Linked DNA regions of Terriglobus albidus. The protein of the gene in region 1 interacts with the protein of each later gene in a pairwise test. Links are inferred from orthologs where the notes say so. Each region holds a gene or a part of one and is shown in the gene's direction. Other genes may lie near its edges. The genes, in order: FTW19_RS19410 and rlmB.

Evidence for each region.
Region 2: the proteins of FTW19_RS19410 (region 1) and rlmB interact in binary tests that used the Escherichia coli proteins (3 or more experiments, as listed by UniProt). The link is inferred for Terriglobus albidus from one-to-one orthologs.

The regions. Positions count from the first base shown.
Region 1 is NZ_CP042806.1:4,861,212-4,876,944, forward strand. What follows is about bases 8,354-11,184. They hold FTW19_RS19410 (NAD(P)H-hydrate dehydratase), read left to right. Parts: upstream 8,354-8,906; coding sequence 8,907-10,463; downstream 10,464-11,184. Other genes in these bases: FTW19_RS19405 (aldo/keto reductase), read left to right, coding at 8,354-8,848; tsaE (tRNA (adenosine(37)-N6)-threonylcarbamoyltransferase complex ATPase subunit type 1 TsaE), read left to right, coding at 10,468-10,905; FTW19_RS19420 (energy transducer TonB), read right to left, coding at 11,068-11,184. Outside these bases: FTW19_RS19370 (glucoamylase family protein), read right to left, coding at 1-166; FTW19_RS19375 (ABC transporter ATP-binding protein), read right to left, coding at 181-1,998; FTW19_RS19380 (ATP-grasp domain-containing protein), read left to right, coding at 2,347-3,363; FTW19_RS19385 (DUF6572 domain-containing protein), read left to right, coding at 3,402-3,731; FTW19_RS19390 (carboxylate-amine ligase), read left to right, coding at 3,766-4,869; FTW19_RS19395 (pyridoxal phosphate-dependent aminotransferase), read left to right, coding at 5,117-6,376; FTW19_RS19400 (aminopeptidase), read left to right, coding at 6,482-7,534; more of FTW19_RS19405, read left to right, coding at 7,898-8,353; more of FTW19_RS19420, read right to left, coding at 11,185-11,715; FTW19_RS19425 (hypothetical protein), read left to right, coding at 11,811-12,347; FTW19_RS19430 (penicillin-binding transpeptidase domain-containing protein), read right to left, coding at 12,464-13,786; cell division protein FtsZ, read right to left, coding at 13,924-15,300; cell division protein FtsA, read right to left, coding at 15,436-15,733. UniProt on the Escherichia coli protein: Bifunctional enzyme that catalyzes the epimerization of the S- and R-forms of NAD(P)HX and the dehydration of the S-form of NAD(P)HX at the expense of ADP, which is converted to AMP.
Region 2 is NZ_CP042806.1:6,253,764-6,269,660, reverse strand. The notes cover bases 5,977-8,971. They hold rlmB (23S rRNA (guanosine(2251)-2'-O)-methyltransferase RlmB), read left to right. Parts: upstream 5,977-7,078; coding sequence 7,079-7,864; downstream 7,865-8,971. Other genes in these bases: FTW19_RS25015 (M1 family metallopeptidase), read left to right, coding at 7,865-8,971; FTW19_RS25025 (RNA polymerase sigma factor), read right to left, coding at 6,265-6,894; FTW19_RS25030 (hypothetical protein), read right to left, coding at 5,977-6,265. Also shown: gyrB (DNA topoisomerase (ATP-hydrolyzing) subunit B), read left to right, coding at 1-93; FTW19_RS25060 (sulfite exporter TauE/SafE family protein), read left to right, coding at 351-1,133; FTW19_RS25055 (DUF971 domain-containing protein), read left to right, coding at 1,273-1,707; FTW19_RS25050 (ferredoxin--NADP reductase), read left to right, coding at 1,704-2,363; FTW19_RS25045 (tetratricopeptide repeat protein), read left to right, coding at 2,391-4,178; FTW19_RS25040 (LytR/AlgR family response regulator transcription factor), read right to left, coding at 4,459-5,277; FTW19_RS25035 (zinc ribbon domain-containing protein), read right to left, coding at 5,403-5,942; more of FTW19_RS25030, read right to left, coding at 5,942-5,976; more of FTW19_RS25015, read left to right, coding at 8,972-9,673; FTW19_RS25010 (AsmA family protein), read right to left, coding at 9,771-11,405; lepB (signal peptidase I), read right to left, coding at 11,406-12,203; FTW19_RS25000 (regulatory protein RecX), read left to right, coding at 12,644-13,153; FTW19_RS24995 (hypothetical protein), read left to right, coding at 13,150-14,046; FTW19_RS24990 (YXWGXW repeat-containing protein), read right to left, coding at 14,205-15,437; FTW19_RS24985 (DinB family protein), read left to right, coding at 15,684-15,897. UniProt on the Escherichia coli protein: Specifically methylates the ribose of guanosine 2251 in 23S rRNA.

The DNA.
Region 1 (15,733 bases):
TAGGATCCTGTTTCACCGGTCGCCAGGCTGCCAGGAGCGACTGTGCGCGTTGACGCAACACGTCGTCGCTGACAAAAGGCTTCTCCGGCAGACCCTCGGTCTCAAAGACCGGAGCCGTGAGAGGCAGGTGCTCGAGTTCTGTATGGCCCTGAACTTCTGTCATCATCCTTCTTTCGCTCGTTAGCGGTAACTTGCCGCTTGCATCTCAAACATCTCGGCGTAGAGCCCACCGGATTCCATCAACTTCTGGTGATTTCCTTCTTCGATCAAACGACCGCCGCTCAGCACTACGATGCGATCTGCCATGCGGACGGTCGAAAAGCGGTGCGAGATCAGCAGCGCCATCTTGCCCTGCGTCAGTTCGGCAAAGCGTTCAAAGACCTCAAGCTCACTGCGGGCGTCGAGTGCCGCCGTGGGCTCATCGAGAATCAGCAACTGCGCGTCCCGCAGATAGGCGCGCGCCAGCGCGATACGCTGCCACTCACCGCCCGAGAGCTCCACACCGCCCTCGAAACGCCGGCCCAGAAGCTGGTCGTAGCCGTGCTCCAGCTTCGCCACCACAGTGTCAGCGAGACTTTTGTGGGCGGCATATTCGATCTCGCCCGCATCGAGTTTGCGGTCAACACGGCCGACGCCGATGTTTTCGCGCGCACTCATCTCGTACTTCATGAAGTCCTGAAAAATGACGCCGATCTCGTGGTGCAACTCCTCCAGCTTGTACTCGCGCAGGTCGCGGCCATCCAGAAGGATCTGGCCCTCGGTAGGGTCATACAGCCGCGTGATGAGTTTGACGATGGTTGTCTTTCCCTGTCCGTTCTCACCGATCAGGGCAACACGCTCTCCGGGGCGAAGCGTGAAGGTGAAGTTTTTGAGCACCGTACGGTTGGTTCCGGGATAGGTAAACGACACATTACGGAACTCGAATCCTTGACGAATGGGATTTGGCGCCGGTAGGCCCTTGGGATCGGACCTGACCGTCGGTTCCATGCGGAAGAATTCGATCAGATCGGTGAGGAACAGTGCCTGATCGGCGATACCGGAGGCCGTGGAGAAGACCTGCTGCAGGTTCGAGTTGGCCTGCTGGATCGATGCCGTAAGGAAGGTGAAGTAGCCGATGCTGTACTCGCCCTGGATCGTCCTCCAGATGACGTAGACGTAGGCGCCGTAGTAGCCCAGGGTGCTGACAACATTCAGCAGGCCGCCGATCAGCAGCTTGCGACGCGCAAAGGCGGTGTCTTCGGCATGGATCCCCCGCGCCAGCTCGTCGAACTTGCCGGTGAAGTAATGGCTCAGACCGAAGAGCTTGATCTCTTTGGCGCCGTCGCGGCTGCCGGCCACCTGGCGAAGGTAGTCCATCTGCCGCTTTGCCGGTGTCTGCCGAAAGTTCTTGGCATAGCCGAGGAAAGCAAAGTGGGTCTCGCCGAGGAACGATGGCAGCACACCCACCAGCATCAGCAACACCAGCCACGGCGACGCCAGTACCAGGGCCGCGGAGAAGACGAAGGTCGTGATGATCTGCTGCAAGAGGCGGCCGATCTGCTGAATCATCACCAGGCGGTCCGTTGCCTGCACCCGTGCGCGCTCCAGACGGTCGTGGAAGATCGGATTTTCGTAGGTGGTCAGGTCCAGCCGGGCGGCCTGCTCCATCACTTTGACCGAGGCGTAATGGGTGTAGCTGTTGGCCAGCAGCGCATCGCTGAAATCGATTGCCCGCATCATGAGACCAAGCAGAACGTTGATACCGATCTCGGCAGCGACCAGATACCAGAATCGCGGATCGAGCGAGCGCCCGCGCAGCGTATCCGCAATGTCATTGATGATGTACTGTACGATCTTGGCGGCGGCAAAGGGGCACAGCGCCACGATGATCCGCAGGATCACACCCCAGATCACGGCGGCTTTGCTGGAGCGCCACATAATCGTGAGCACCATCGGCACGTTGCGCAGCGCGGCAACGCGTTCGCGCCAGGGGTTCTGGTTGGTGGTCTTCTCGCTCATGGACTCTCGGTCAAGGTTTCAGGACTGCGTCGAAACGATCGCGTGTGCGGAACGCGACACAGTGGCTGCTCCGTAGGATGCACGCAACTGTTGTGGAGGTTGTGCAAACAGAGGCATCGGAGCTTATCGTTATGCAGGAACTCGGGACACTCTGCATAGACCAACATGAAAGGCGATGCATCCGTCAACACACCATGAAAAGTTCCGTCTCGCTTGATTCCTTCATAAGCTTGGTGCGCGGCTTCTTAACCAGAAGCCGTCGGGAGGAACTTTCATGGTTCTCCCCGGCGCTTCTTTTCATACACTCGCACTACACTAGCGTGAAGTGAACGGAGGATCCCCCCAACTGTGAAGACGATCGGCGTTCTCTTTGGCATGGAAAACACCTTCCCCGGCGCCCTGGTGGAAAACATCAATGCGCGCGGGCTCGACGGCATTCGGGCAGAGTTTGTGCAGGTTGGCGGTGTCGAGATGGACGCGGCTTCGGGCTACGACGTCATCGTCGACCGCATCTCGCATGACATTCCCTTCTATCGCAGCTTCTTGAAGAACGCCGCTCTCCGCGGAACGCAGATCATCAATAACCCTTTCTGGTGGTCGGCGGACGACAAGTTCTTCAACTATGCCCTGGCCTCCCGGGCCGGGGTTGCGGTTCCGCGCACGGTGCTTTTGCCCTCCAAGCAACTGCCTCCGAACACCACGGAGCGCTCCATGCGCAACCTGCAGTATCCGCTCGACTGGGACACGATCTTCAGTTACGTCGGGTTCCCCGCCTTTCTGAAGCCGCACGACGGCGGCGGCTGGCGCGATGTCTACCATGTCCATAACGCGGAAGAGTTTTTCCACGCGTACGACCAGACCCGCGACCTGTGCATGGTGCTGCAGGCGGCCGTGAATTTCACAGAGTACTTCCGCTGCTACGTCGTCGGCCAGAAGAAGGTGCGCATCATGCAGTACGATCCGCGGCGGCCGTACCATGAGCGTTATGTGCACGACGGTCCGGCGCCGGCCAAGGCACTGCTGAAGCGCGTCGAGAAAGATGCCCTGACCCTCTGCCAGGCGCTCGGTTACGACCTGAATACGGTGGAGTTCGCCTGTGAGAATGGCGTTCCCTATGCGATCGATTTCATGAATCCGGCGCCCGACGCTGACCTGCACTCCGTCGGCAAAGCGAATTTTGACTGGGTGGTGAATGCCGTCGCCGACCTGGCGATCGCACGGAGCAAGCTGAGCGGCAAACCTCCTGAGCTGAAGTGGTCTGCCCTTCTCGGTGCTCCGGAGGAAAAGCCGGCGAAGAAGTCCTCAAAGAAGCCGCCGATGACTCCGAAAGCTCCAAAGCCTCCGAAAACGCCGAAGAAAAAGTAGCGGCGAGCAGGCCCAGCGCCCCGGCGTAGAGTACATGTATGGTTGATGAACCCAACAAGGTAGATCAGGTCTCCGTCACCAGCGACGGAGCTTACGTGCTCACCATCAAGGACCACTGGGACTGGGAAGTGGACTTCGATCACGTGCAGGTGTTGGAGGACAAACTGAACGCCTATCTCAGCTTTATCGAGGGCGGCCAGATGGAGGAGCTTTATCCTGCGTCGGTCCGATTGCCGCTGGAGATCGACATCCAGTTCCAGTTCGCTCCCAGCGAGCTGGGGCTCCAGTTCCTTGACGCCGCGAAGAAAACCATCGAAGAGGGTGGCTACAAACTCACCTGGAACATCGCTACGCAAGCCGATGCCTGACAAGCTTCCGGGGGCCTGATACCTTCATCTCACCATGCGCCCATCGTTCACGCTCGGCATTGAAGAGGAGTACCAGACCGTCGATCCTGAAAGCCGGGATCTTCGCTCGCACATCGCCACCGAGATGCTGGCCAAGGGCAGGCTCCGGCTGGAAGAGCGCGTGAAGGCTGAGATGCATCAGTCTGTCGTCGAGGTAGGCACGCGCGTCTGCCGCAATATAGAAGCGGCTCGCGAAGACCTTTACGATCTGCGCCGCAATATGGTCCGGCTGGCCGAAGAACACGGTCTGCTGCTGGTCGCCGGCGCAACGCATCCTTTCGCGGACTGGCGTGTGCAGGAGATCTATCCAGACGACCGCTACAAACGCGTCGTTGAAGATCTGCAGCTTGTCGCCCGCGCCAACCTCATCTTCGGCCTGCACGTCCATGTCGGCATCGAAGACCGCGAGGCGGCGATTCGCATCATGAACTCGATGCGGTATTTTCTGCCGCACATTCTGGCGCTGAGTACAAACTCTCCGTTCTGGCTGGGGATGGAGACCGGCTACAAGAGTTATCGCGCCAAGGTCTTCGAGAACTTTCCGCGGACGAATCTCCCTGACAGCTTCGCGAGCTACTCGGAGTTCGAGAACTACGTCAATCTGCTGATCAAGACCAACACGATCGACAACGCCAAAAAGATCTGGTGGGACGTCCGTCCTCACCCTTTCTTTAATACCGTCGAGGTGCGCATCTGCGACATTCCGCTGCGCGCGGAAGAGTCGATTGCCATCGCCGCGCTGATCCAGGCCACCGCCGCTAAACTCTACAAACTGCACGAAGCTAACGTGGACTTCCGCCAGTACAGCCGCGCGCTGCTGATGGAAAATAAGTTCCGCGCCGTGCGATACGGCCTTGATGGAAAACTGATCGACTTCGGGAAAGAGACCGAGGTCGCCGAGCGGGATCTGATCCGCGAATACCTCGCCTTTGTCGATGACGTTCTGGACGAGTTAGGCTCGCGAGCTGCAGTCGAGGAGCTACACAACATTCTGGAACGGGGTTCCGGCGCCGACCGGCAACTTGCGGTCTTTCGCCAGACCGGCAGCCTGCGCGCTGTCGTCGATTACATGGCGGCGGAGACCAGGGCCGGTCTGTAACGAATTCATGACAATCAAATTTTCTGTTCATTCCTCTTTTCAGAAAATTTAATCCGGCGTACATTTGTCTTCAGAAGAGCAGTTTCTGCTGCTTTACGTTTCCGTACATTTTTTGTTCCCTTTTGGGTTGTGGCAAGTTTTTGCAGTCTCCGGCGAAGCTATCGCCGATGTGTATTCGCAATCTTTCTTGTAGTCGCCGTCGTGTCGCTGTATTCAACCTGCAGTCTTTTTTGTGAGGGAAACACCCATGAGCTCGATCTTCGACGTTAATTCCGCAGTCTCCCGCCGCAACTTCATGCGCCTGTTCGGCGCTGGAGCAGCGGCCGCAGCCACGCTTCCTAACTTCTCGCAGACCGCATTCGCGCAGGCAGCTGGCCAGACTGCCGGTCGTCGCGGTATGGGCGAGCGCCCGATGATGGATAAGGACGTCATCGTGATCTCCTCGAACGAGAACCCGCTTGGACCGGCACCCTCGGCTCTTGCCGCTGTCGCGCAGGCAGGCCCCACGGGCGGCCGTTATGACAAGTATGGCGTTACTATTGGCGTGGTAAAGACCCTCTCAGAGCAGTTCGGTCTGAAGCCCGGCTACGTACAGCTCTATCCCGGTTCCAGCGGCCCGCTGGATATGGCGCTGATGTCCAACATCGGCCCCGGCAAGGGCCTGGTCACAGCTGATCCTTCCTATGAGCAGGGCTCTCGCGCTGCCCAGAAGCTGAAGGCTCCACTGAAGCAGGTTCCGCTGAACGCCAAGTACGAGCACGATGTGAAAGCCATGCTGGCCGCCGATCCGAACGCCGGCGCCTTCTACATCGTCAACCCCAACAACCCCACCGGCACCATGACCCCGAAGGAAGACATCATCTGGCTGATCAACAACAAGCCCAAGGGTTCGGTTGTGATCGTCGACGAGGCCTACCACCACTTCTCCACCCATGAGTCGGTCATCGACCAGGTTGCCGCGGACAAGGACGTTATTGTTCTGCGTACCTTCTCGAAGATCTACGGCATGGCCGGTGTCCGCGCTGGTTTCGCCATCGCCCGTCCGGATCTGCTGGAGAAGTTCGAGACCCTGTCGCCCTCTGTCAGCCTGCGCAATGCAGCTTCGGTTTCGCTGCTCTCTGCTGCTGCAGCCGGCGCCAGCCTGCGCGATCCTGAGCTGGTTCCGCTGCGCCGCAAGATCAACACTGACATCCGTGAAGCCACGCTGGAGTTCCTGGACAAGAAGGGATACAAGATCGTTCCCGGCTCCCAGGCCAATATGTTCATGGTCGACGTCAAACGCCCCGGCAAGGAGTTCAATGCGCTGATGATGAAGGAGAAGATCGCCATCGGCCGTACCTGGACCGCGATGCCGACCTACGTCCGCGTCACCGTCGGCACGAAGGACGAGATGGAGAAGTTCCAGACTGCGTTCGTCAAGTGCATGGATGTTCCCCCGGGAGCCGTCAATGCCTCGCTGCACTCGGAACTCTACATTCCCAGCGAACTGGACCGCCACCGCGCTTAACCCCTCCGCGTTCCAAACCCGGAAACGAACCCCAGCTTCGGCTGGGGTTCTTCTTTTCATCCGCCTGCAATGTCGTTCACAATGCCTTAAACTTGGAGTAACGCCATGATTCAGACGGCCCAGCAGCACCCGCTTCTCTCCACCTCGTTTCCCGCCGAGTTCACGCCCGGCGCCCGCTCCGCAGTGCGCACTTGCCTACGCGTTCAGCCGGAAGAAAAAGTCACTCTCATCACCGATGAGAAGTGTCTACCCATCGCAGCCTCCATCGCGGCAGAGCTGGAGGCTGTGGGCTGTATCTGGAATGGCTTTGTTTTAGAACAACTTGCGCCCCGGCCGCTGGCAAACATGCCGCAGGCGGTTCTGGACGATATGGAGACCTCCCAGGTCTCAATCTTCGCCGTCGAGGTGCAGTCGAACGAGCTGCGCAGCCGCATGCAGATGACCGACGTTGTGAATCGCCAGGGAATCCGCCATGCCCACATGGTGAACATCACTCCTGAGATCATGACTCAGGGCATGCGCGCCGATTACCGAGCCGTCGATGCTCTCTCCCAGGCTGTGCTGGACCGCGTGCAAAAAGCGACCTACGTCCGCGCCACCACCCCAGCGGGAACCGATCTGCATGTGGCGCTCTCGCCGGAATACAAGTGGTTCAAGACCTCCGGCATCATCTCGCGGGAGAAGTGGGGCAATCTGCCCGGCGGCGAGTGTTTCACCGCGCCGGGAGAAGTCAACGGAGTCTTTGTCGTGGACGGCGTTGTGGGCGACTTTCTCTGCGCCCGTTACGGCATTCTGGAGCACACCCCGCTTACGATCTGGATCGAAGGCAACCGTATCCGCCGGGTGGCTTGTGACAACAAGCAGCTCGAAGAAGACTTCTGGGACTACACCCACACCGACGGCAACTCCGACCGCGTGGGCGAGTTTGCCATCGGCACCAACATCGGCGTCACCAAGGTGATCGGCAATATCCTGCAGGACGAAAAGTTCCCCGGTATCCATATCGCCTTCGGCGACCCGTACGGGGCGCACACCGGCGCGCCCTGGAGGTCATCGACACATATCGATGTCGTGGGCCTGCACTTCAATATCTGGCTGGGCGATGAACATGGGGAGACCCAGATCATGCAGAATGGCGAGTTTCTGATTAAGCCGTAAGTATCGGCAGAGTTCGATATTTCTTTTGGTTGTCATCTCGTAGAGATTTGCTTGTAACTCTGTTCCTGCTCGAAACGCAGCGGTAGAGAAGCAGATTTCTCCGCTACTCTTCACCCCAGCCAGCAAAGCTGGCCGGGGACCCCGATCGCTACGAAATGACAAAAAAGTGCCAAGGACGCTGCCTGAGCCGGTTTTTCCTCTTGTCGCGCGCATCTCATACAATCGCGAGATAGAGCATTTCACTGTTGCTGGGAATTCCGGAAGAGGAGTGCAGCGGCGTTTTCATTACGGAAAACGCTAATAGATGCGCAAGCCCCGCACTACACCTACAGTGAACATGCTCTATTGCCAAAGGAGCGATGCGTGAACTTCAACATTCTCGGCAACTCAGATATGCAGCTTTCCCCGATCGGATTCGGCGCCTGGGCTATCGGCGGCGGAGGATGGGCCTTCGGCTGGGGCGCGCAGGAAGATACAGACTCCATCACTGCCATCGAGCGCGCTCTGGATCTCGGCCTCAATTGGATTGACACCGCTGCCGTCTACGGCCTGGGACACTCTGAACAGGTCGTCGCCAAGGCGCTGCGCAAGTCTGCGCACAAGCCGTGGATCTTCACCAAGTCCAGTATGGTGTGGGATGACAAGGGCAACATCACCAACTCCATGAAGCAGATCAAGCGGGAGTGTGAAGATTCGCTACGCCGTCTGAATCTCGATGTGATCGATCTGTATCAGATCCACTGGCCGAAGCCCGATGAAGAGATCGAAGAGGGCTGGGCGGCCATGGCAGAGCTGCAGCGCGAAGGGAAGGTACGCTGGATCGGCGTTTCGAACTTCTCCGTCGACCAGATGAAGCGTGCACAGAAGATCGCTCCCATCACTTCGCTGCAGCCGCCTTACTCCATGCTGAAGCGCGACTACGAGGCGGAGGTGCTTCCCTTCTGCCGCGAGAACGGCATCGGCGTCATCAACTACTCGCCCATGCAGAGCGGTATGCTCACCGGCAAAATGACCAAAGAGCGCGTCGCCCAGATGCCGGACGACGACTTCCGCAAGCGCGCCCTTAACTATCAGGAGCCGAAGCTCTCGCAGAACCTCAAGGTCGCGGACAAACTGAAGGAGATCGGAGCGAAGTACGGTGTCACCGCCGGCGTGATCGCCATCGCCTGGACGCTGAAGAACCCCGCGATTACGGCGGCCATCGTCGGTGGACGCAATCCGCAGCAGGTGGAAGAAACGGCAGAGGCACTCGACTTCGTTCTGCCGGACGAAGAATACAAAGCAATCAACGACTATCTACAATCAAACGCATAGGCTTTGCGGCTCTGCCCGTCCCTCTGGACGAGCAGAGCTACACTGCATGGACGTTTGTATGAAGATTCTTACCGCAGAGCAGATGGGCGAGACCGACCGGCGCACCGCCGCCGAGTTCGGCGTCTCCATGCAGGAGTTGATGGACAACGCCGGCACCTCGGTCGCGCGCTTTGCGCTGCGGCGTTATCCCGAGGCGCGCCGCATCGTCGTCCTCTGTGGCAAGGGCAATAACGGAGGCGATGGCTTCGTCGCCGCTCACCGGCTGCACGCGGCCGGGCGGAAGGTGCAGGTGATCGTTCTGGCCGCGGGCAAAGACGATCTGCGTGGCGATGCCGCCAACGCCTTCAGCGCACTGGATGCACCGGTGATCTTCGCGACGGAAAGCATCGTCCTTCCCGAAGCCGATCTCTATATCGATGCCATCCTCGGTACCGGGTTCAAGCCGCCGATGCGTGGCCTGGCTTGCAACCTGCGGGCACAACTGACCCAGCTTGCAAAACCTGTTTTGGCCGTAGATCTCCCTTCCGGATGGGATGCTGACTCGCATGGAGCCACCGCGGGCGACGCATTTCCCGCCGATGCGGTCGTAACCTTCACCGCTCCAAAGCCGGCTCACATCTTCGGCCAGATGAACCGGGATGGCGCCTTCGGTGCTGTCGCCGTGGCCCCGATCGGCTCACCTGCTGAATCTCTCCCCAAAGCCGATCTCACCTGGACCGGATCTTCCAAAGCGCTGACGGAGACACCTCGCCCACTGAACAGCAACAAGGGCAGATTCGGACACGTGCTGGTGCTCGGCGGCTCAAGGGGAAAGTCCGGTGCTGCCGCAATGGCTTCCCTCGCCGCATTGCGCTCCGGTGCAGGCCTGGTTACAGCCGCGGTGCCTGATTCTGTGCTCGATTCGGTAGCCCGCATCGCTCCCGAATTGATGTGCCTGCCACTGCAAGAGATCGACGGGCACGTCGCTCTAGCGAACTTCGAAACGCGCACCCAGTGGCTTGAGAAGATCAGCGTTCTCGCCATCGGTCCCGGTCTTGGAACACAGCCGGAGACGACCGAGTTCGTCCGCCGCGCGGTGCTTAAAACAGCTCTTCCGGTCGTCATCGATGCCGACGCCCTGAATGCCTTTGCTGAAAAACCGGAGCTGCTGCGCGCGCAAGCCGGACGTGTGATGGTGCTGACACCGCACCCAGGCGAGATGGCCCGCCTTCTCGGCATCACCGTCAAAGAGGTAGAGGCCGACCGGATCGGGCTCGCCCGTTACTATGCCACCGACCGCAACCTGACCCTGGTGCTGAAGGGCTGGCGGACCCTGGTGGCGCATCCCGATGGAGAGATCTCCGTCAACACCACCGGGCATCCCGCGATGTCGAAGGGCGGCAGTGGAGACATTCTGACCGGCATGGTGGCAGCCATGCTGGCGCAGCATCCCGATCACGTTAAAGACGCGGTCAACACCGCTGTCTATCTACACGGTCTCGCCGGCATGATGGCCGCGCGCAACCAGGACGAACATACGGTGCTGGCCACCGACACATTGGCCCATCTGAGCGACGCCTTCCGCTACCGCATTGCGGACGAAGACGGCCTCACCTGGGTTGGAGGACTTCGCTAGTTTCATGCTCGTAAAAAGATTCAAGACCCGCTCCGTGGAGGGCACGCTTGCGCTTGGCCCGAATATGGCCGAAAAGCTGATGCCGACACCGAAGCTGATTCTGCTGCGCGGCGAGTTAGGCGCCGGGAAAACCACCCTGGTGAAAGGCATCGCCCAGGCGCTAACCGGCGTCGATCCGGAGGAGGTCACCAGCCCGACCTTCACACTCGTGCATGAGTACGCAGGACCGAAGGTGCATCTGTATCATCTCGACCTTTACCGTTTGGAAAAGGAAGAAGAGCTTGCGGCGCTCGGTATCGACGAGATGGCCTCGCAGCCTGATGCTCTTGTCCTGGTGGAGTGGGGTGATAAGTTTCAGAGCGTGATTCAGCGCGCCAGTGGACAGATCATGATGCGGGCGAATGAGCTGGATGAGCGGGAGATCTTTTTGGAGATTCTGTAGGACTGCTCTTGAAAGATCGATACCACTTGAAGGTGTCATCCTGAGCGAAGCGAAGGACCCGTTGTGTTGGCACCTTTATACTTCCGGGCAGCCCATGAAGCAGGTCCTTCGCTGCGCTCAGGATGACAAAATTTGTTTGAGTGCCAGCTCCGAATGTTTGCCTTAGTTCGATTCCAGCGTGATGCACTCCCATCCGCATCCGCCAGGGTTCCTGCGGCGGTCGAAGTGGAAGTGGAGTTCCTGCTCGCTGCTGATGGGTCTGCCGTTCTTCACTGCCGGATGAAAGACCCACTGCTGTACGGTAGCCAGCACCATCTGGTCGATCTGCGTTCCCATTCCTCTACGCGCGTGCACCCGGGCAATGTGACCGGTATCGTCGATCTGCAGATCGACGAAGATATCGCCGGTAGCGCCGACCGCTGATAAGTCCGGACGTTCCTGGGGGAACGCCTGCACGTAGGCGATGCTCACATTTCCATCGCCCAATGCTTCATTGCCGCGCTCCCCTGGAGGATCGACCGGAGGCGTCACCACCACTGGAGCCTCTACCACGTTCTTCCGAGGGGTGTGATGCTTCAAGGCCCGCTTCACCTCATGCGTCTGCGAGAGCTTTCCGGGGTTGTAGGTCATCATCACCCTGGCGCCTTGGCGGGTACCGGCCGGTTTGAGCTTCCGCGCTCCAATCCACCATGCGTTCGCAACAACAAAGAGCGTGAGCAGATGCAGTCCTGTCGACACAGCAACCCTGCCCTGCTGCGTCTGCAGCAGGAGCGCCGAACGCTGTCTCCACAACAGGAGCTGCTCTCCCATGAGGGCCCTCTCTCCCATGGGGCTCATCGTATCGCAGCGATCCGGCAGGAAGCGACAGCTTTCCTGCGATGCAAACTACAAGATAGACTTCTGCGGTGAAATTCCTGCCACTATCAGCCGTCGTCGCGACCGCACTCCTCTGCCCGGCCCTCCCGTCCCAGACCGCAAAGGTCGGTCCCGCCGGCAAGCCCGCCGCAACGAAGACGCTGCCGCCTTTTTCCGGTACGTGGATGCTGAATCCACAGCGCAGCAAGTTGACTCGGCACATCGAGGGCGAGAGCAAAGCCGTCATCCAGTACGACGGCAAGACCTGGCACTACATCCATTCGCACCAGGAGACTCCCAATGACGAGCCAGATGCGTGGCAGGTGACGCTGGAAGTCAACTCACCCAGACTGCATGTCGAACCGGGCGACGAAGTCACCTTCCGCTCGCGGATCCGCCAGCAGGGCAACGCTATGTTGTTGGAAGAATGGGGCACTACCGGGCACGGCCAGAAGATTCACAACACCGTGCGCTACACCCTGGAAGACAGCAACAATACGCTGGTGCAGACCGAGGTCTCGGTCGGTCCGCTCGGCCCCGTACGTAATGTCTACGTTCTGGAGCGCGTGCGGACCACCGCAGAGTGAGAAGGGATTAGAGCATTTTTCCTGTTGCTGGGTATCCCTGGAGGAGCGTGCAGCGGCGTTTTCATTGGGGAAAACGCCCATAGATGTGCCCGCAATACACCTACAGGAAAAATGCTCTACTGCGATACGCCCACGGCAACCTGCTTGGGCTCATCCGAGCCTGCAGCAGTTGTGGCCGGAGCCGTTTTCTGCAGGAAGTAGCTCTTGTCGGCCATCGAACGATAGAAGATTCCAGTCAGCTCAGCCGCCTTCGGACCGAAGGTCGGACGTCCGCCTTCCAGGAAGAAGACCGTCACCATCCGGCCGACTGGAGTGTCCGCATAAGAGGCGAACCAACCATAGCGCGTTCCGTTGTTGGAGCAGGTGCCAGTCTTGCCGAGCACCGGGAACTCCTTGAAATTGGCGCGCAGCGAGCGGGCGGTACCGTAGCGGGCATCGACCGCGCCGGCCATACCGGGCAGCATCTCCGGGATCAGCGGAGCGATGTCGAGCGTCCGCTTCACCTTTGGCTGGAAGTTCGCGACAGCGTCCGCCGTGGTGGGGTGCTGCAGATAGTAGAGCGTGCCGCCGTTGGCGATAGCAGAGACCAGAGCGCCGAGCTGCAGCGGAGTCATCGAGATGCTCTCACCAAAAGAGCACATACGGCCCACGCCACCCAGCTTCTCCGGCAGTTCCTCATCGGGGTAGACACCGAGCTGCTCGCCATCAATGTTGTAGCCGGCCAGTTCGCCCAGGCCAAACATGTTGGCGTAGTGCTTGACCCGCTCAAAGCCCATGCGGCGGCCCAGAACCTCAAAGTACGGATTCACCGACTTGGCAAGGGCGTAGTCCAGATCCACGTTGTAGTGGCCACCGAGGTTGACCGGCGTGTCGTGCTTGATCAGGCCTTCGGAGAGAGCCGCCAGGGCCACACTCAGCTTGATGGTGGAGCAGGGTTCAGCTCCGCGCGAGAGCGCCAGCTTCTGGTTGACCATGGCCAGGACACGGCCGTTGGTGGGATCGATCGCCACCGCGGTGCCATTCATATTGCCCAGAGCCTGGATCAGAGACTCGCGGACTACCGGATCCTCTCCGGTCGCGACATCGCCCAGCGTTAGATTGTCCGCGAAGGAGCTGGCTGTAAAACGCTCAGAGAACCGGCCGGCGCGGGTTCGCTTAACGGCCAGTCTCGGCGCAGCGCCGCGTTTTCCCTTAGTAGCAACAGCCTTCGACCTGGCGGCTGGGGCTGCCTTAGCGGCTGCCGCCGATTTTCCGGCGCGGCGGCTGTGCTGCAGGCCGGCAAGATGCGCCTTTCCGCGAGTACTCTCCTGTACCTTGGAGCCTCCCCGGGTGCGCCTTGCACTTGTCGGCGTGGGGTCGGCCGCCAATGCGGCGGCTGTGGAAACAGCGAGAATACCTACAACCAGTCCTGGAAAAAACTTCTTAAAGCCCTGAATCATGCGTCGCACATCCCTGCGCCAACCCGTGCTAAGCGCCGATTTTTATTCTTTTTATCCTACCTTGATCTGACCAAAATCGATCAGATCCGGCGCCATACAACTTTAGACGCGTTTGCCCAATACGGAACGCGTTTTTTTTACATGCCTCCACGCCGTAGAAACGCTGGAATATCCAGCTCATCCTGCTCTTGACGTACGGTAGCCGACGGAGTGGAGGCAAAAGTTGCCACCGGCTCCGGAACCACAGGAGCAGCCGCGACCGGCGCGGGCTGTTCGACCGGCGCCGCCACCTCCGGCGTTGTCTCCACCCACTGCTGCGGCGGCGGAGCAGCCGACTCACGACGCTCGCGACCCGTTAGAAAGAACTCGTCTTCGAAGACCGATGGCGACTCGGGCCGCTGGGCGATCGGAATCTCCACCTTTTGCATGACCGGAGTCTCGCTGGCAAAACGCGGCATCGCAGAGGGGCGGGCGTCGTAGCGGACTGCAGGCTCCATCGCCTCCTGCAACATGCGTTCGCGGCGCTGCGGCATCTCCTGCTTGAAGCCGGTGGCGATGACGGTAATCTTCACATCCTCGCCCATCGACTCATCCTGCACCGCACCGAAGATGATGTTGGCATCCTCATGCGCAGCGTTCTGAATGATGGTGGAGGCTTCGTTGACCTCGCTCAGCTTCAGCGAGCTGGATCCGGTGATGTTGATCAGGATGCCGCGTGCTCCATCGATCGCGCCGGCTTCCAGGAGAGGCGAAGCCATGGCGGCGATCGCAGCTTCCACTGCACGGTTCTGTCCCGCGCGTACGGCCGTTCCCATCACCGCATAGCCCATGCCCGCCATCGTTGTTTTCACGTCGGCGAAGTCGCGGTTGATGATGCCGGGGATGGTGATGATGTCCGAGATTCCCTGCACGCCCTGGCGAAGCACATCGTCCGCAATGCGGAAGCTCTCGAAGAAGCCCGCGTCCTTGGCGACAGCCAGCAGCTTCTCGTTGGGGATAACGATGACGGTGTCGACCGCATCCAGCAGCTCCTGCAGACCACGCTCGGCCTGCATCATGCGGCGCTTGCCTTCAAACCCGAACGGCCGCGTCACCACAGCCACCGTCAACGCACCCATCTCGCTGGCCAGCGAGGCGATCACCGGAGCGGAGCCGGTTCCTGTGCCTCCGCCCAGACCGGCCGTGACAAAGACCATGTCCGCGCCTTCCAGCGCCTCAATGATCTTGTCGGAGTCCTCCAGAGCCGCGCGGCGGCCTACGTCAGGGTTCGCGCCGGCGCCCAGACCAGAGGTCAGCTTCACGCCGAGCTGCAGTTTCACCGGCGCCAGAGAGCCTTCGAGCGCCTGAGCGTCCGTATTGGCGGCGATAAACTCCACGCCTTCCACTTTGGCCGCGATCATGCGATTGACCGCGTTGCCGCCACCACCACCTACGCCGATGACCTTAATCTTGGCGCCGGTGCGGGTCTCATCGTTGTAGTGAATGCGGATCGGATCTTGGGGCGTATTCGACATGGGAATGCGTTAACTCCTGCGTTAATGGTCATTCTGTCATTCGTCCGCTTGCAAAGAAATGCGGAAAAGCAAATGACGGTTATCAAAGTCGATTCCTGAGGCCGAATCAGGACTATCTTGTGACAGCGGGGATGACTACATGGTGCCGGCGAAGATCGCCTTTAGCTTGGCACGTAGTCCCATCTCTTCGCTGGCGCGGCGTATCTGCGTGCGGTGCGTGTACAGCAACATGCCGATCAGAGCCGCGAACTCCGGCTGCGCCAGCTCCTCGGGCATACGTGACAGCGGTACGGGATAGCCAACGCGAGCCGGTACACGTAGCATGCTCTCGGCGACATCCAACAGGCCGACCAGCTTGGCCGAGCCGCCGGTCAGAACCAGGCCGGCGCCGAGCGCTTCCAGCACGCCGCCCTGCCGCAGGTTCTCGCGCAAC
Region 2 (15,897 bases), 1.4 Mb from region 1 along the record:
GAGATCTTCACCACACTGATGGGCGAAGACGTTGAAAGCCGCCGCCGGTTCATCGAAGAGAACGCGCTCGATGTAAAGAACCTCGACATCTAATTCATTGTTCAACCGAACAAAAAGAGGAGGCCTCGGCCTCCTCTTTTTGCATTTCTAAGGTCTCAGGGCATATCGGCGAGCATGGAACAGCCCACACGCTTGGTGCTCCATCCATCGCAACGCGATGGGTGGCATATTCGCAGGTGGGAGCGTTGGCCATCAGGCTGTTCAGAAGCTCTTGTCATAAATTTGTCATCCTGAACGTAGTGAAGGACCCGCTTTTCAAGCAGCGCATTTGACAACCTACAATAAAGACAATGCCCGCTTACCTCACCACGCACGGCCACTATCTCTGGCTGATTCTTGCATCCTTTATCGCAGGCGTGATGAACGCGCTCGCGGGCGGAGGCTCGTTCGTCTCCTTTCCGGCGATGCTGGCGGTGGGCGTGCCTCCCATCCAGGCGAACGCAACCAACACGGTGGCTATCTGGCCGGGGCAGCTTACCTCGCTTGCCGCGTTGCGTGAAGATCTGCGGCGCGATACGGCCTGGGTTGTAGTTGTCGCCTCAGTGATCGGCGGCATCGGAGGAGCGATCATTCTGCTGCACACACAGCAGCAGACCTTTCTGCACGTGCTGCCGTGGATGCTGCTGGCGGCATCGTTGCTCTTCGGCGTCAGCGGACACATCTCCCGCTGGCTGCGCAACCGAAGTGAGCATCCGCACCTCGAGCACAAGGTGCCGGCGCTTTACGTGCTGCTCTGCCTGCTTCCGGTTACTTTCTATATCGGCTACTTCGGCGCGGGCGCGGGGTTCCTCATCATGACGGTGTTGGCGCTCTTCGGCGTGGAAGAGATGAACCAGTTGAACTCGCTCAAAGTCCTCGGCGCGTGCGTCTCGAACTTCTCCGCTGTGGTTACCTTTATCGTGCGCGGAGCGGTGGTCTGGCATTTCTGCCTGGTAGCGATGATCTTTGCCGGACTGGGCGGATGGCTTGGCGCCCGCTATGCCCGGCGTATGAACGGCAACGTGCTGCGAGCCCTGGTGGTCATCATTGGCTGTGCCGTCGCCGGCTGGTTCTTCTACCGCAATGCGATTTGATTTTTTTGTCGTTTCGTAGCCGGGGGCCCCTAGCCAGCTTTGCCGGCTGGGGTGAAGAGCAGCGGGGGAATCTGCTTCTATGTTGCCTGGTATGGGATCTGATTCGTCGCCAACGAAAAGCGCCTAAAATAGAAGCTGTATGAGTCACGAAGGCATCCGTTTCGTAAGCCGGGAAGAGGCGCTGGCCGACGCCGCGCAGGACAACTGTCTGCCGCGCGAGGCGGTTACTCCGGCCAAGGTTCGCGTGCACCTGACCTCCGGCGAAGGAGTCGAGATCGAGTGGAAGGACGGCCATCACTCGAAGTGGACCTTCCCCTGGCTGCGCGACGCCTGCCCCTGCGCCACCTGTCATGAAGAGCGTCAGCATACCGGCCGCAAGCCGGGTGAGCCAAAGCCGAAACCCAAGGAGCTCTTCACCATGTACCAGGCGCCTGCCAAGCCAACTTCGGTGGAGAAGATCGGCAACTACGCGCTGAAGTTCAAGTGGAACGACGGGCACGAGGCCGGCATCTATTCATGGGATCACCTGCGCCGCGTCTGCAACTGTGACGCTTGCCGGAGCACGCGGGCGTGATCGCTGCCGCGCTTGCCTCGAAGCGTCTGCTCAGTGAAGCCTCGCAGACCTGGGAGCTTTCCTTCACCTGCAGTGAACCGCTCACCTATCAGCCCGGCCAGTTTTACTCGTTTGTCACGGAGCGTGATGGCAAGCAGGAGGTCCGCGCGTACTCGCTGACGCAGGCTCCCGATGGCGATCGTATGGTGCTCTGTCTCAATCGCGCCGGATGGTATTCCAATCTGCTGTGCGATCTGAAGGCTGGAGAGACAGTGCACGTACAAGGCCCCTATGGTGGGTTTGTCCTTCACGAAGGTCCAGGCATTATCCTCGCCGACGGCGTTGGCATAGCGCCTGTAGCAGCGATGGTGGATGCTTTACTGCGAGCACAGCGCAACGCCGGCTCGCTGCATCTGCTGCATACGGCATCTTCGGAGTCAGAGCTGTTTTATCGCGACCGTTTTGAGCGGGCTGAGCGCGAGATCACCGGGTTCCGTTATCTGCCGCTGCCGGGCGTTGAGCTTGCTCCGCGTCTGGAAGAGATTCTGTCTCAAGCTGGAGGCGAAAAACCGACGGCTTACATCGTCGGTCTGAATGCTTTTGCGGCTCCGCTGCGGCAGTGGTTGAAAGACCGCGGATGGGATCGTAAGCAGATCGTCTTCGAGCGTTACGACTGACTTCCGCCGGTTGTGGGAGAGAGATTGATGCAGTTCGGGAACGTCCTGAGTCGCTGGTTCGAGATGCATCCCGTCAGAACGTTTGTCCTGCTTGCGACTGCTCTTGTGCTGCTCACCTACGGAAGTGTTCTTGGCGCTCCCTTCGTCTATGACGACCTTGATCAGGTGGTGAATAATCGCAATCTGCAGCCATGGAGCAATTTCGCACATCGTTTCCTGGGGCAGCCGGTCTCTCTCAGCACGTCCTATCTTGGCTATGGCGGTTCTACCTACCGTCCCATCTTCTGGCTGACAATCTATGTTGACCATAGCCTTTGGGGGCTGAATGCCACCGCATTTCATGCCACCAATCTGCTTCTGCATCTTCTGAATGGCATTCTTCTCTTCTTGCTTTTCCGGAAGACGAAGATCCCTGCTACCGTCGCGGCAGCGATTGGTTTGATCTGGCTATCGCTTCCAATCAATACCGAAGTCGTTGCGTGGGTCAGCGCACGTGCCTACGAACTGTGCACGCTGTTTACTCTTGGCTGCCTGCTCGCTTCACTGCAATATCTCGAGAGCAAGCGCAGCTCCTGGCTTCTGGTCAGCTTTCTCAGCATTCTTGCGGCGGATTTCTCTCACGAGCTCGGTGTCGTAGCGCTGCCGCTGCTCCTACTGGTTTTGTGGATGATGCGCCCCGCAGTATCTCCTCGTCTATGGCTGTTTCCGGCTGGCGGCATCCTGGTCGCCTCGCTCGCATCGGCAGGGGTGAGGGCTGCTGTGGGAGTGAAATCCTTTACGACATTCGCTTCGCTGAAGTGGAGCCTGCTTGCCTTCAGCCAATATCTTCATCTGTCGCTTCTGCCGGTGCACATGAGTGTGGAGAGATCGACGAGCCTATCGCTCCAACAAGGTCACATCTGGTCGTATGTGGGATTGTGTTTCGCCGCAGCCGGGTTTGCCTATGCCGCTATTCGACGGAAAGAGAATCCGTCGATGTTGAAAGGTTTGTGCTGGTATCTCATCGTCATTCTGCCGTTCTGCCTTGTAATGACCTACCAGGGCATCGCAGAGCGGTTCGTCTACCTGGCGGGCATCGGTCTTGTGACGGCCCTGGTGACCGGTATCTTCGGAATCAGACGTCCAGCCGTCAAACAGGTTCTTACGCTCTGCCTCATTGGCTGGAGTCTCTGGAATATCGGCCGCACCTGGCTTCGGGCACGAGACTGGACCGATCCTGTTCAGCTCTATCGAACTTCTCTTGAGGGAACGCCGAAGAGCGCTCTGCTGCACTTCAATCTTGGATTCACGCTTCGCGAACGCGGGCAGCTTCAGGAGGCATTGCAGGAATATCGCCGCGCCCTGGAGATCGATTCCAGGTATCCCAATGGCTACGCCAGCATTGGCGATGTCTATCTCGCCATGAATGCGTATCGCGATGCGATGGAAGCCTATCGAACAGCGCTGGCCCAGAAAGCCGATGACACGGCTGTCCTCCTCAATCTCGGCTCAGCGTATCAGGGCATGGGTGCAAATGCGGAGGCAGAGGCGGCCTGGCAGAAGCTTCTGGACGTTGATCCGAAGAGTAGTGCCGCGCATACCGATCTCGGTGTGCTCTACCTCAGCGAGCAGCGCACGAACGATGCGATGCATCAGTTTGCGATGGCGATTGACTTGAAAACTACTGACATCGTGCCGTATTACAACCTGGGAGCGCTCTTCCAGAAGGCAGGACGAGGCGATCTCGCGATGGTTCTGTATAAGAAGGTTCTGGAGCTGAAGCCGGACGACGCCGATACGCTGCGCAACATGCGACTTCTCCAACAGGGACATTGAGGCAAATTCCATGCTCTTACCTACACGAAGTTGTCATCCTGAACGTAGTGAAGGACCTGCTTTTCGACGCTTCGGATGGCACAAACTCTTCATGATTTATGTCACGAGCTTTAGATCCACCTCATTAGGGCGTATTGGACAAACGCGCCCTTCACTGAAGAACTATAGAGCGGGCCTTCAGCCCTTGGATTTTCAATACGCCCGAGACCTGGGGCTTTGCCCCAGGCTGGTATAGAGCGCGCCTTCAGCGCTTACTCACTCTGGCTATGTAAGGCGTGGGTTACAGATTGAACAGTTCTTTCAACCGTTTCGTCTGCGCACGGCTTACCGGAATCTCCGTCTGTTGGCGGTCGTCCATGCGGAGCTGGTAGCTCGACTTGAACCACGGCACCACTTCGCGGATGTGATGGATGTTCACGACATAGCTGCGATGCGCACGCCAGAAGATCTCCGGATTCAACTGGTCCATCAACTCTTCCAGGGTGCGGCAGTTTGAGGTTCCCTCAACGTTCTGCGTCACGATGGAGATCTGGCCCTCATCGATAGCGGCAAAGCAGATGTGCTTCTGATCGACGAGCAGCAATCGGCTCTGAGCTCTCACCACAACCTTGCTGCTGGCGCGTGCCGGAACGGCGGCCTGTTGGGCCTGTTCTTCCAGCAGCTTCATCAGGGCATCGAGCTTGGCGCTGTTCGGATCACTGGGAGCCTGTGCAGCGGCTGCGGCTTCCGCAGCCACACGGCCGCGTGCCTTTTCGACTGTCTGTTCCACACGTGCGCGGTCGAAGGGCTTCAACAGGTAATCCACCGCATTTACCTCAAAGGCGCGCACGGCGTACTGATCGTATGCGGTTGCGAAGACCACTTGCGGCAGGCGTGCGACTTTGCCGATGAGCTTCTTCAGGACGGCAAACCCGTCCAGGCCGGGCATCTGAACGTCGAGAAAAACAACATCCGGCTTGTGTTCACGGATGAGTTCGACGGCTTCAATCCCATTCGATCCCTGGGCAAGCACTTCCACATCGCCGGCTTTTTCCAGCAGGTACTCCAGCTCCTGCCGTGCAAGCGGCTCGTCGTCGATGATAAGAGCGGTCATCGCCATGCCAATAACTCAGTATAGAAGAAGGGACGAATTAGAGTATTTTTCCCTGTTGCTGGGTATCGGAATCCCTACACTACCCCTACAGGAAAAATGCTCTAGCCGAACCGCGAACAAAATCGAGATAGCTACTCGTCGTGATAGGCCCGCAGGCGGCGCGGAGATCCGTCCGTGGCAAGATCATGCCCGCAGTTGGAGCAGTAGATATCGGTAATCTGCACGCTGCGATAGCACTGTCCGCAAACGGGCGCAGTCTGGAAGCGGCACTGCGGACAAAAGTTGAAGCCGGCCTGCAGCTCCGTGCTGCAGTGGGGACACCGGGAGACTACCGGCTGCCGCACCAGGAAGTAGACGATGGCTCCGATGCCGGCAGGCATCAGGATGACCATCAGCACCCACAGCGGCGCCGACATATTGCGGCGTTTGACGTCGCGGCTGACGTAACCGGCCAGCAGGGCGTAGCTGGCAAGCGCAGATCCCCAGAAGAAGCCCATCGCAATGCGCATCGCCAGCAGCTCGCCGTGACGATGGGGCATCTTGAAATGAAAGAGATACTGCAGCCCGACAAAGAAGATCGCAGCCAGCAGGATCGACCAGGTGGGAACCAGGCTCAGATCGTATTCGGCATTACCGGTATCTCTATCTCGGCGCTCGTGAACTTCCGCCATTAGTTACGACCTCCGCGGCCAGCATTCACACGCTTGTACCAAACCACGCCGATCGCTGCTGCGGAGACAGGGATGAGCCACATGAGCAGCACGAAGATCTGCTCACTGGCATAGGGCAACGTGTCTTCCACGTCGGAGTCCGAGGCAAGGATCACCGCCGTAGTGACCATGGCAGCAATCAGCAAGACACCTCCGAAGATCAGCGGGAGATAGAGACTCCGCACTTTCCTCTTCTGTGCCTGTTGCTTAAGAGCTTGTGCGCGAATCGCCCGGTGCGTGCGATTGACGACGCGCGATGGAGCGGGGGGAGTCATTGTAGCCATCACCGTGTTCCTTCCGCTGGTACTCTGCGAAGGGCTTCGACCTGCGGTCGCAAGGCGGCGAGGCCGCGGTAGAGCCGGGATTTTACGGTCGAGAGAGGAGCTCGCGTTACCGTCGCGATTTCCTCCAGCGACATGTCTTCATGGAAGCGCAGCGTCAGTACCTCGCGGTAGCTTGGCTCCAGCGTCAGCAACACCGCGGCTACCTCGGCAGCGTGCTCGCGCTCCTGAAACTGTTCAAAGGGAGACGGCGCATCCAGGGCGATCTCGAAGGGGCGCTCGTCCTCTCCGCCTTCGCTCATCTCGTCCAGGCTGGCCATGGTCTTGCGGCGGGCGTTGTCGATGACCAGGTTACGGGCGATCGTAAACAGCCAGGTCTCAAAACGAGCTTTGCCGTTGTACTGCGAGCCACGCACCAGCACCCGCATCCAGGTCTCCTGGAAGAGGTCCTCTGCCATCTCCCGGCGTCCGGTCAGGAAGGTCAGGTACCGCATCAGGCGGTGCTGATACTGCTCGATCAGTGTGTCCAGAAGGTCCGGGTCCTGCCGCTTCAGCCCGCGCGCGATTGCGGCGTTTTCCTGCGCCTGCTCCGCGATGGCGGCTTCAGTACGGACTAAAGAGAAGGACGGCACATTTCCTCTGACGGGCCTCTCGCGCCAAAAGACTCGGAGGCGACGATTTTTTCGTAAAAATCGGGTGAAGCTCAGTATAGGTCGCCTGGCCGTAGCCGTGGAGCAGAATTTCCCGTGTTTTCGCCCGATTTTCCCGTAATTGGCAACAGCCGTTTGCGGGCTTGCAGGACGATAAACTGCTTGGATGGAAGTTCTGTACGGCATTCACCCGGTAGAGGAGGCAGTACGTTCCGGCGGCCGCCCGCTGGATCACGTCCGTTTCGCCCGTGACCGCCGCGATGCCCGGCTGGAAGCGGTGCTCGATCTCTGTCGCAAAGCAGGGGTTAAGTGCTCGCCGGCCTCCAAAGACGAGCTTACCCGGCTGGCCAAGACGGAGATGCACCAGGGCATCGTCGCCCAGGTACGCGAGCGTAAGTTCCTGGCTATTGAGGACTTGCTGGCCGCTCCGCCCCGGAACGGAGAGCATTACTTCTTCCTCGCCCTCGACGGCGTCGAAGATCCCCATAATCTCGGCGCGCTGCTGCGTACCGCCGATGGAGCCGGTGTCGATGGCATCCTTCTGCCCGAACGGCGCTCGGCGCCTCTGACTGCGGTGGTCGCCAAGTCGTCTGCCGGAGCCAGCGAATACGTTCGTATCGCCCGCGTTACCAACCTTGTGCGCGCTCTCGAACGCCTGAAAGAGGCGAATGTCTGGGTGGTCGGTCTGGATGAACGTGGTACGCCCGATTACAGCGACCACGACTTCAAGACACACACGGCGCTGGTCCTTGGACGCGAGGGCGCCGGGCTGCACGATCTGGTCAAGCGCACCTGCGATCACCTGCTGCGTATCCCGATGGCAGGCTCTGTCAGCTCACTGAACGTCTCAGTCGCCGGCGCGGTGGTGATGTTTGAGGCCGTTCGACAACGTGCCGGCGCTCCCGTACAGGTGGCAAAGCCGTCCAAACCGCGTAAGGGTTTAGGTTCCTAGATGTCTTTTGTAAACCGATTGGGATGTGCGGCTGTGCTGCTGGCTGCCGGTATGGCGTGGGCGCAGCAACCGCCCCAGGTCATCTTTCAGTCTCCTCCGGAGACCCCCCAGAAGAAGCCGGCGGTGCTGATCCAGGTCCCGGACGAGGTTCGTTCCTCGCTGATCTTTACCGCCTACGACATGGACCTTCACCTGAATACGACAGAGAGCACGCTCTCTGCCCGGGTGCGGCTGACTGTGCGCAACGGTGGAACGAAGCCGATCGAGGATCTTCCGCTCCAGATCTCATCGTCCATGATGTGGGACCTGGCCCGGCTGGTCGAAGATGGCCGCACCGTCACCCTGCCGGTGGCTCAACACCAGGTGAAGACCGATCTCGACCACACCGCCGCGGTCACCGAGGCAGTGCTACATCTGCCCAGGCCTCTCTCTGTTGATGCATCAGTTACCCTCGATGTGCTGTACTCCGGCAAGGTGGAACAGACCACCGGCGCCGAGAGCTCTTCCTCGGCCTCCACCCTGGAGTGGGATCGCATCACGGACGACTTTACCGGTGTCCGCGGCTTCGGTAATGTGCTCTGGTATCCCGTCAGTGCACCGCCTGCGTTCATGGGTGATGGAAACCGTGTCTATGACCTCATCGGCCGCAATCGGCTGGCGACGCAGACGGCACGCGTGAGCGGACGTCTCACAGTCGAATACGCCGGCGACCCACCGCGGCTGGCGTTTTTGTGCGGCCACCAGGCGATATTGGAGACGCACCCGGACAATCCGAACCAGCCCTCCGCCGCTGCCACCGGTGTTGCCACCGCCAGCTTCGCGGCATTCCCCCTGGGCTTCCATCCGCTCAGCCTGTTTCTCAGCAAAGACCAGCCGGAGATGCTGGGCGGTGGTTACCTGGCGGTGATCTCTGAAGATGCTGAGCGGGCGAGCAATTTGAACAAGACGGCGTTGAATGTCTTTCCATTGCTCACCACCTGGCTGGGCGCGCGGCCTAACGGACCACTAACAATGCTGGAAGCAGACATCCTGCAGCCTTTTGAGTCCGGACCATTCCTCGTGGGGCAAATTCCGAGCGGCTCAGGCCAGGATGCCGAGGCGCTGGTGCATGCCTTCACGCACGCCTACACCGGCAACCAGCCCGTTTGGCTGGACGAAGGCCTGGCGCGTTTTATGGAACTGCTCTGGATCGAACGCTCCGAAGGTCGCGAAGCTGCAATTGCGGCATTGGAAGACAGCCGCAGCGCGCTGACGCTGCTCGAGCCTGACCTCTCGCAGCCGGATGCCGGTGAAGGACAGCCGCTGGAGAAGGCACACAGCGATCTGATCTACCGCACCAAGGCGGCCTATGTGCTCTGGATGCTGCGGTCGATTGCCGGAGATACCGCCCTGCAGCAGGCGCTGGCGGCGCTGCGTACGCAACCCACGCCGAATGCGGCAACCTTCCGCCGTCTGCTCGAAGACACATCGCAGAAAGATCTCGGCTGGTTCTTTGACGACTGGGTCGACCACGACCGTGGCTTGCCCGATCTCTCCATCGTCTCCGTAACACCGCGCGCCATCGAGCGCACGGGCGGCTACCTGATCTCCGTCGAAGTCTCGAATGCCGGCTATGCTGCGGTCGACGTGCCGGTGACGATCCGCTCCGGCAACCTGACCACTACGGAGCGCCTCCGCGTTCCGGCGCGCTCCCGCTCCACCACCCGCATTGTCTTCAACGACGCACCACAACAGGTCCAGGTGAATGACGGCACGACACCGGAGCTACGCTCGACGGTGCATGTGCTGGATGTGAAAGCAGCCCCGTAGGGATTGAATGATTGAATAACGGAATAATTGAATGAGGGCTTAGAGGAACGGAGCGCGTAGCCCATTCTTCAATTATTCAATCTATTCCATGATTCAATTACCTCCTGCGCGCAACGCGCGCAGGAGGCACCACATTCGTGGCGCACGTAAACGGTGGAGTGGTATTGCTGTGCTGGCAGCTCAGGTTCAACTGGGTGGAGCCGTCTTTCGGCAGCAGCGGATCGATCTGGTCGCCCAGTGGAGTCAGCGCGGCCAGATCCCGTGTCTTCGTCGCATCGGCCTCACCCGTGATCTGGATCAGGCTCAGATGGGAATCGAATCGGCCGCTGACCTGGGCAGGATCCTCTCCTCCAAGCTCCACCGGCAGCCGATCGAAGGTGAAGGCATAGCGCCGCAGATCGCCCTGCGGATTGCTCATTTCGGGTTTCCGGCCGGGGCGTCCTTTGAATACCACTGGAGTCACGGCAACGTCAGTCAGCTCGACCGTCTGGTCCTTGATGACCTCATTGTTCTTTGCGGAGAGTCCCAGCTTGTTGGCGGTGAGATGCCCCTTCCATCCGCTAGCTGCTCCGTAGGTCAGATCCGCATCGACGGTTCCGGAGGCGGTCCATTGCGGCGATACGCGTGAGCTCGCAACTTTGCCCCAGTTCAGCAGCGTATCCGCGGCAACCTGGCGAAGTCCGAGCTGGATCGCCGCCTTCTCCGGCTCGCGGACGTCTTCGATCCGTCCGCCCAGGGCAACGGCGCCGGCATCGACGGGCGCCTCGCACTTCACATCATCCAGGGTCAGGAAACGGTTGGTGGCGCGCAGTCCGCAGCGTATCTCCGCCGAGATCGGCTGTGCCGGGAAGAACTCCGCGCGGCGCAGGCCTTCCAGCTTGATCCAGGTCTGCACGTTGGACTCGGAGAAGGTGCCCTTGACGTTGGCTCCCCATTCGAGGGTTCCGCGCAGACCGGCATCGGCTCCGGTCAGTACTTTGCTGGTCTCGCCGAGCTGAGCCTTGGTCCATACGCCGTGCAGATCGATCGGAACCTGGCTGAAGCTGTCGGCATGTTTCAGAGTGCCTTCAACTCGCAGAACGCCGGTATCGCTGGCATCGGTGTCGGTACGCGAGGGATGCGCCTCCAGGCGAATGCGCCACTCGTCCGGATTCGGCAACCAGAGCGCAAACTCGGCTTCGGTAAGAGAGAAGGGCGTCTTTTCGTTGCCCAGCTTCAGATTGACGCGGGCGCTGGTGGCTTCGATGTAGGGAAAGCGGGGCTTGGCACCGGCTTTGGGCTGCGCGGTAGGGGCGGCGTCCACCTGCGTGGCGTGCATCAGGATTCCCTGCAGATTCCAGCGGCCGTTCTCGGCACGGACCAGGTTCACGCTGGGCTCTGTCAGCGAGATAGAGGAAGCTTCCAGCTTTCGCCGCCACAGCGAGCTCAAACGAAGAGTTACGTGCACCTGGTTGGCGCGCATCACCGGCTCTGCGCCAAACTCCGGATCTTCGCTGATGACGAAGTTCTCCAGCGTGAAGCCCGGCGTGGGCAGCATGCTCAGGGTGATGTTGTCGATGTGCACCGGCCGGCCGATGGCCTCGCTGATGCTCTGCGCGACCCGCAGGCGATAGCGGCCCACGTTGATCAGGGGCAGCGCAAAGATGGCTACCAGCACAAGAACAATCAGGCCAAGAGCCATGGCGATACGCCGACGCCGCGAACGCTTCGGTTGTGCGCCGATCTCAGACATCTACTTCACCAGGTGCAGCGTACGCTTCCAGCGCGTCTCGTCGAAGAAGTGCAGAATCACGTGGGCTGCGAAGCCGATGCGGTCGCCGACCGTCTGTTTGTTGATCTGGTCCGCCGGAGTCTCGAACGACCAGTAGACGAACATAGGCCGGCCGACGATGTTGTCCATGGGAACGAAGCCCCAGAAGCGGCTGTCCAGTGAGTCCAGGCGGTTGTCGCCCATGGCGAAGACCTTGCCCGGGGGAACAACGAGATCCTCTCCCTGGATGTGGGAGGGAAGGTCCTCGCGCCAAACACCGGGCACGTCTTCTGAAGAATAAAAAGACGGCGGCGGATACATCGGGAAGTCGTCGCGGAACTCCTGATACTCGCGGATATTTCCGTTCTCGTCGCGGTCACCGGGCTTGGAGATGTAGGACTCGTTCTGCTGAACGCCGTTGACGTACAGAATGCCGTTGCGCAGATGGATCTTGTCGCCGGGCAGGCCGACCAGACGCTTGACCAGGAAGAGATCGGGCCAGCCGGGCTTCAGGAAGACGAAGACGTCGCCGCGGTGGGGCTGGCGGTAGTGCACCAGAGGCATCCATTTGCTCTGCGGGGCCAGGGTGACACGGTCGACCAGCACATGGTCGCCGATCAGCAGCGTCTTCACCATGGAGGCCGACGGGATCTCAAAGTTCTGGAAGATAAACGTCATGACGAAGAGACCCACGGCCAGAACACTGGCGATGGAGGCAATGCTTTCGAGCAGGGTCTCTTCGCGCTTTTGTTCTGCAGGCTGCTGCTCTTCGTTTGGCAAAGGAACTTTCTCCTCAGCAAGTGTAACTGGTCGCGTCTCCGGAGGGGCCAAAGGGGGCTTTGTCGTCAACAAAGAGGGCTAAAAGAGGCTATTGAACGAGCACTCCGCAGACTAGGGCGTATCGGCAAATTCGATTGATTTGAGACAGCCCGGACCCTGGCTTAACGGGTGGGAGCAGCGGGCTTCAGCCCGCTGATAAAGGCGCAAAAGTAAATGGGCTTTAGCCCTGGGCCTTTTCCTGATGGGCAGAAAAGCCCAGGGCTTAAAGCCCATTTTTATAGTGAGCCGATAGACCGTGGGCTAAAAGCCCACGGCTCCCACCCGGTTCGACCCAGCTAACCAGATTCGTCAGGGACGATCAATCCCCGAACCCCGTCCGTCAATTCTTCTAGAATCTCCTCACGTCAATGCCGTTCCGTAAACCCAAAGCGCGTGAACCGATGAGTGAGACTGAGCTGCTGGATTACGCTGCCGCCGCCCTGGGCCGCCGCATGCGTACCGTGGCCGAGCTGAAGAAGCTGATGAAGGCCCGTGTGGAAGACTCCGCCGAGGGCGAAGCAAAGATCGGCCGTGTCATTGCCCGGCTGGAAGAGATGCGCTATCTCTCCGATCCACGCTTTGCCGCCGATTTCACCCGGCTCCGCCAGGAGAACCAGGCCTTCGGCAAGCGCCGTATCGCCAATGACCTCCGGCAGAAGGGGATTGCGTCTCCTCTGATCGAGCAGACACTCACGGCAGCGTTCGAAGATGTGAAAGAGCTCGACCTGGCCCGCGAACACCTGCGCAAAAAGCGGATCGCCGCGCCGACCAACGAAAAAGAGTCGGCACGGATCGTGCGGCGGTTAGCTGCGGCCGGCTTCTCCACCGGCACCATCTTTGCGGCGCTCAAGGAACTGAAGGCCAGCGATGATGTGCTGGCTGAGGTTGAAAGCCTGGACGAGATGGAATGAGCGTCGCGCAGGTCATTGCGATCGACTGGTCAGGCCGCGTCGATACTGCTGGGCAACGCCGTCACATCTACGCCGCCCGCTGGCACAACGGTAAAGTCACACTGACCAACGGCCGCACGCGGCAGGAGACGGCCGAGTGGCTGATCAAGCTGGCAAAGGAAGATCCGTCGCTGGTCGTCGGCTTCGATTTCTGCTTTTCTTTCCCGGCATGGTTCCTGCGTGAGTTGGAGATGGAGAGCGCTCCTGCTTTTTGGCGGTTGGTGGCCGAGCAGCACGGCGAGCGATGGCTCTCGCGCGAGTGTGAAGACCGCCGCTTCTGGGGGAAGCCACACAAGCGACCCGCGGAGTTCTCAGGCGACCGGCTGCATCGCATGCTGCGCGCTACTGACATTGACTGCAAGCTGGCGGCACTGATTCCCGAGGAAGAGCGCGCGCTGCGCGTGAAAGGCATCACGCCGAAGTCCGTTTTCCAGATCGGCGGTTCCGGTTCGGTAGGCACGGCTTCGCTGCGCGGCATGCCGGTGCTGTTGCAACTCCGCGAAGCAGGCTTTTCCGTTTGGCCCTTTGACCGGCCAAAGCTGCCGCTGGTGGTGGAGATATACACGCGGCTCAACACCGGGCCGGTCCACAAGTCGAATCCGGAAAAGCGTGCAGAGTATCTGCTGCGGAAGCGGAAAGAAGATCCTGCCTATGCCGCTCTGCCGCGCGGGGTGCTGCAGACGGCTCGTGCGGGGGAGGACGCCTTTGATGCTCTGGTCAGCATGATGGTGATGGTCGAACGGCGCGATGAGTTTCCGCAGCTTGTTCAGCCACGCGATCCGCTGCATGCGATGGAGGGCTGGACATGGGCGCCCGACCTGCAAACGACACAAAAGAAGAAGAGCCGCGGCTGACGACAGAGAGCATTTCCCTGTTGCTGGGTATCCCGGAAAAGAATTGCAGCGGCGTTTTCATTGCGGATATCGCCCATCGATGCGGAAGCCCTACACCACATCTACAGGGAAATGCTTCAGGCCACGGCTCTTCTTCGGTTAGGGCGGGAAGGGAACGGCTAACGCCGGCCCTCCTCGCGGTTAATCTGGCGTCCCGCGTGGTTCTGTTCGCGGTTGACCTGTTGCCGCTGCTGCTGGGTCATGGCGCCGCCGTTCGCGACACGCTCGTTGTGCACCTGCTGGGCAATTCCGGCCTGCTGGCGATTGTCGCGTGCAGCCTGGGCTGAGTTGAGCTGGCCATCACGCAGTCCGTTGGCAACCCGCTGCTGCTGATAGGCTTCGCGATTGTTCACGGCGTTCGGAGCAACGCGGTTGGCGTTGTGGTTGTCGTTGTAGATCTGGCGGCTGGCCGCATTCTGTTCGCGGTTGACCTGTTGGCGCTCCTGGGGGGTCAGTGAGCCACCGTTCGCGGCACGGTCGTTATGGACCTGCCGATCGATGTTGGCCTGTGTCCGTTCCGCCTGGGCAGCCTCGCCGGAGGTCATCTGTCCACTATGCAGTCCATTGGCGATGCGCTGGTCCTGGTTGGCTTCACGCTGATTCGGGTTGAAGCGCGCTGCTGCCGCCGCATTCGTCGGATTGGCATGGAACGAGGCAGGAGTCGCGGCCGCCATCACTCCAGGATGTCCGCCATTCGCTGTGGCGAACTGCGCGCGGTTCTGCGAGGCGAAGGTCTGGTGCTGCATCTGTTCGTTGGTCGCTACTACGTGGTTCTCGCGCATGGCGCTTGCTTCGAACTGAGTCGGACGCATCTGGATGCCGCCATTGCCGCCGTTATAGCTGACGCGATTGATCGTGGTGTTGTTCACAATCACGGTCTTGTTCACGTACACATTGGTGACGTGAACGCTGCCGAAGTTCGCGGCGGCGCTGTTATAGAAGAAGCTGCCGCCCCGCCACTCGCCTCCGCCAAAGCCGGAACCGAAGTAGCCAAAGCCGTAGTTAACGCCGCCATAGAAGCCGACGTGCGGTCCCCAGTAGCCGGGGTGGAAGAGATAGGCGCCATTCTCCCAGCCCCAGTAGGCAGGGGTCCACAAGAAACCTGGACGTGGAGGCGCAACCCATACGCCGGGAACCCAGTAGTAGCCTCCGGGGCCATAGGCCCAATAACCAGGAGTCCAGATGTAGCCGGGTGCAGGAAGCGGCGGCTGCGTGTAGACAGGCAACGCCGGCGGAGCAAAATTAACTGAGATAAACACGCCTGCCTGGCTCTGCGGCACCTGAATAACGGCTGCGGAGAACAACATCGCGGCGGCGACGAAAAGTGTACGACCTCGGGTGAGAAGCGACATGGGGGAAACTCCTGCGACCTTTGTGTCCGCTTATATACGGCGGGTCCACTCCCTCATACCCTCGCGATTTAAGAATGTTGCAGCGGAGGAGGAAAATAAATTTCGTCAGCAAAAGGCAACCAAAACCTGCGGCAGGGGTTGCGCATCCACTGCTCTGTTTATGCGTAATGCATTTTTACTTATAACGATGGCGCGGAGCCGTGAAGGTAAAGCACACTTCTCTCGCGGAATTTAAGGAGAGCAAGCATGACGCAGATTGCAGTGTGGTTTGAGCGGAAGTTTTCCTTCGGATATCCAAAGGAGCTGTTACCCAACCTGATGGCGCGTCTGCGCGGCACGCCAGCGCGACTGGAGGAAGAGCTGCGAGGCTATACCCATCAGCGGCTGATCGCCAGACCTGAACATGGCTGGTCCGCGCAGGAGAATGCCGGCCATCTGCTGCAGCTCGAGCCGCTATGGC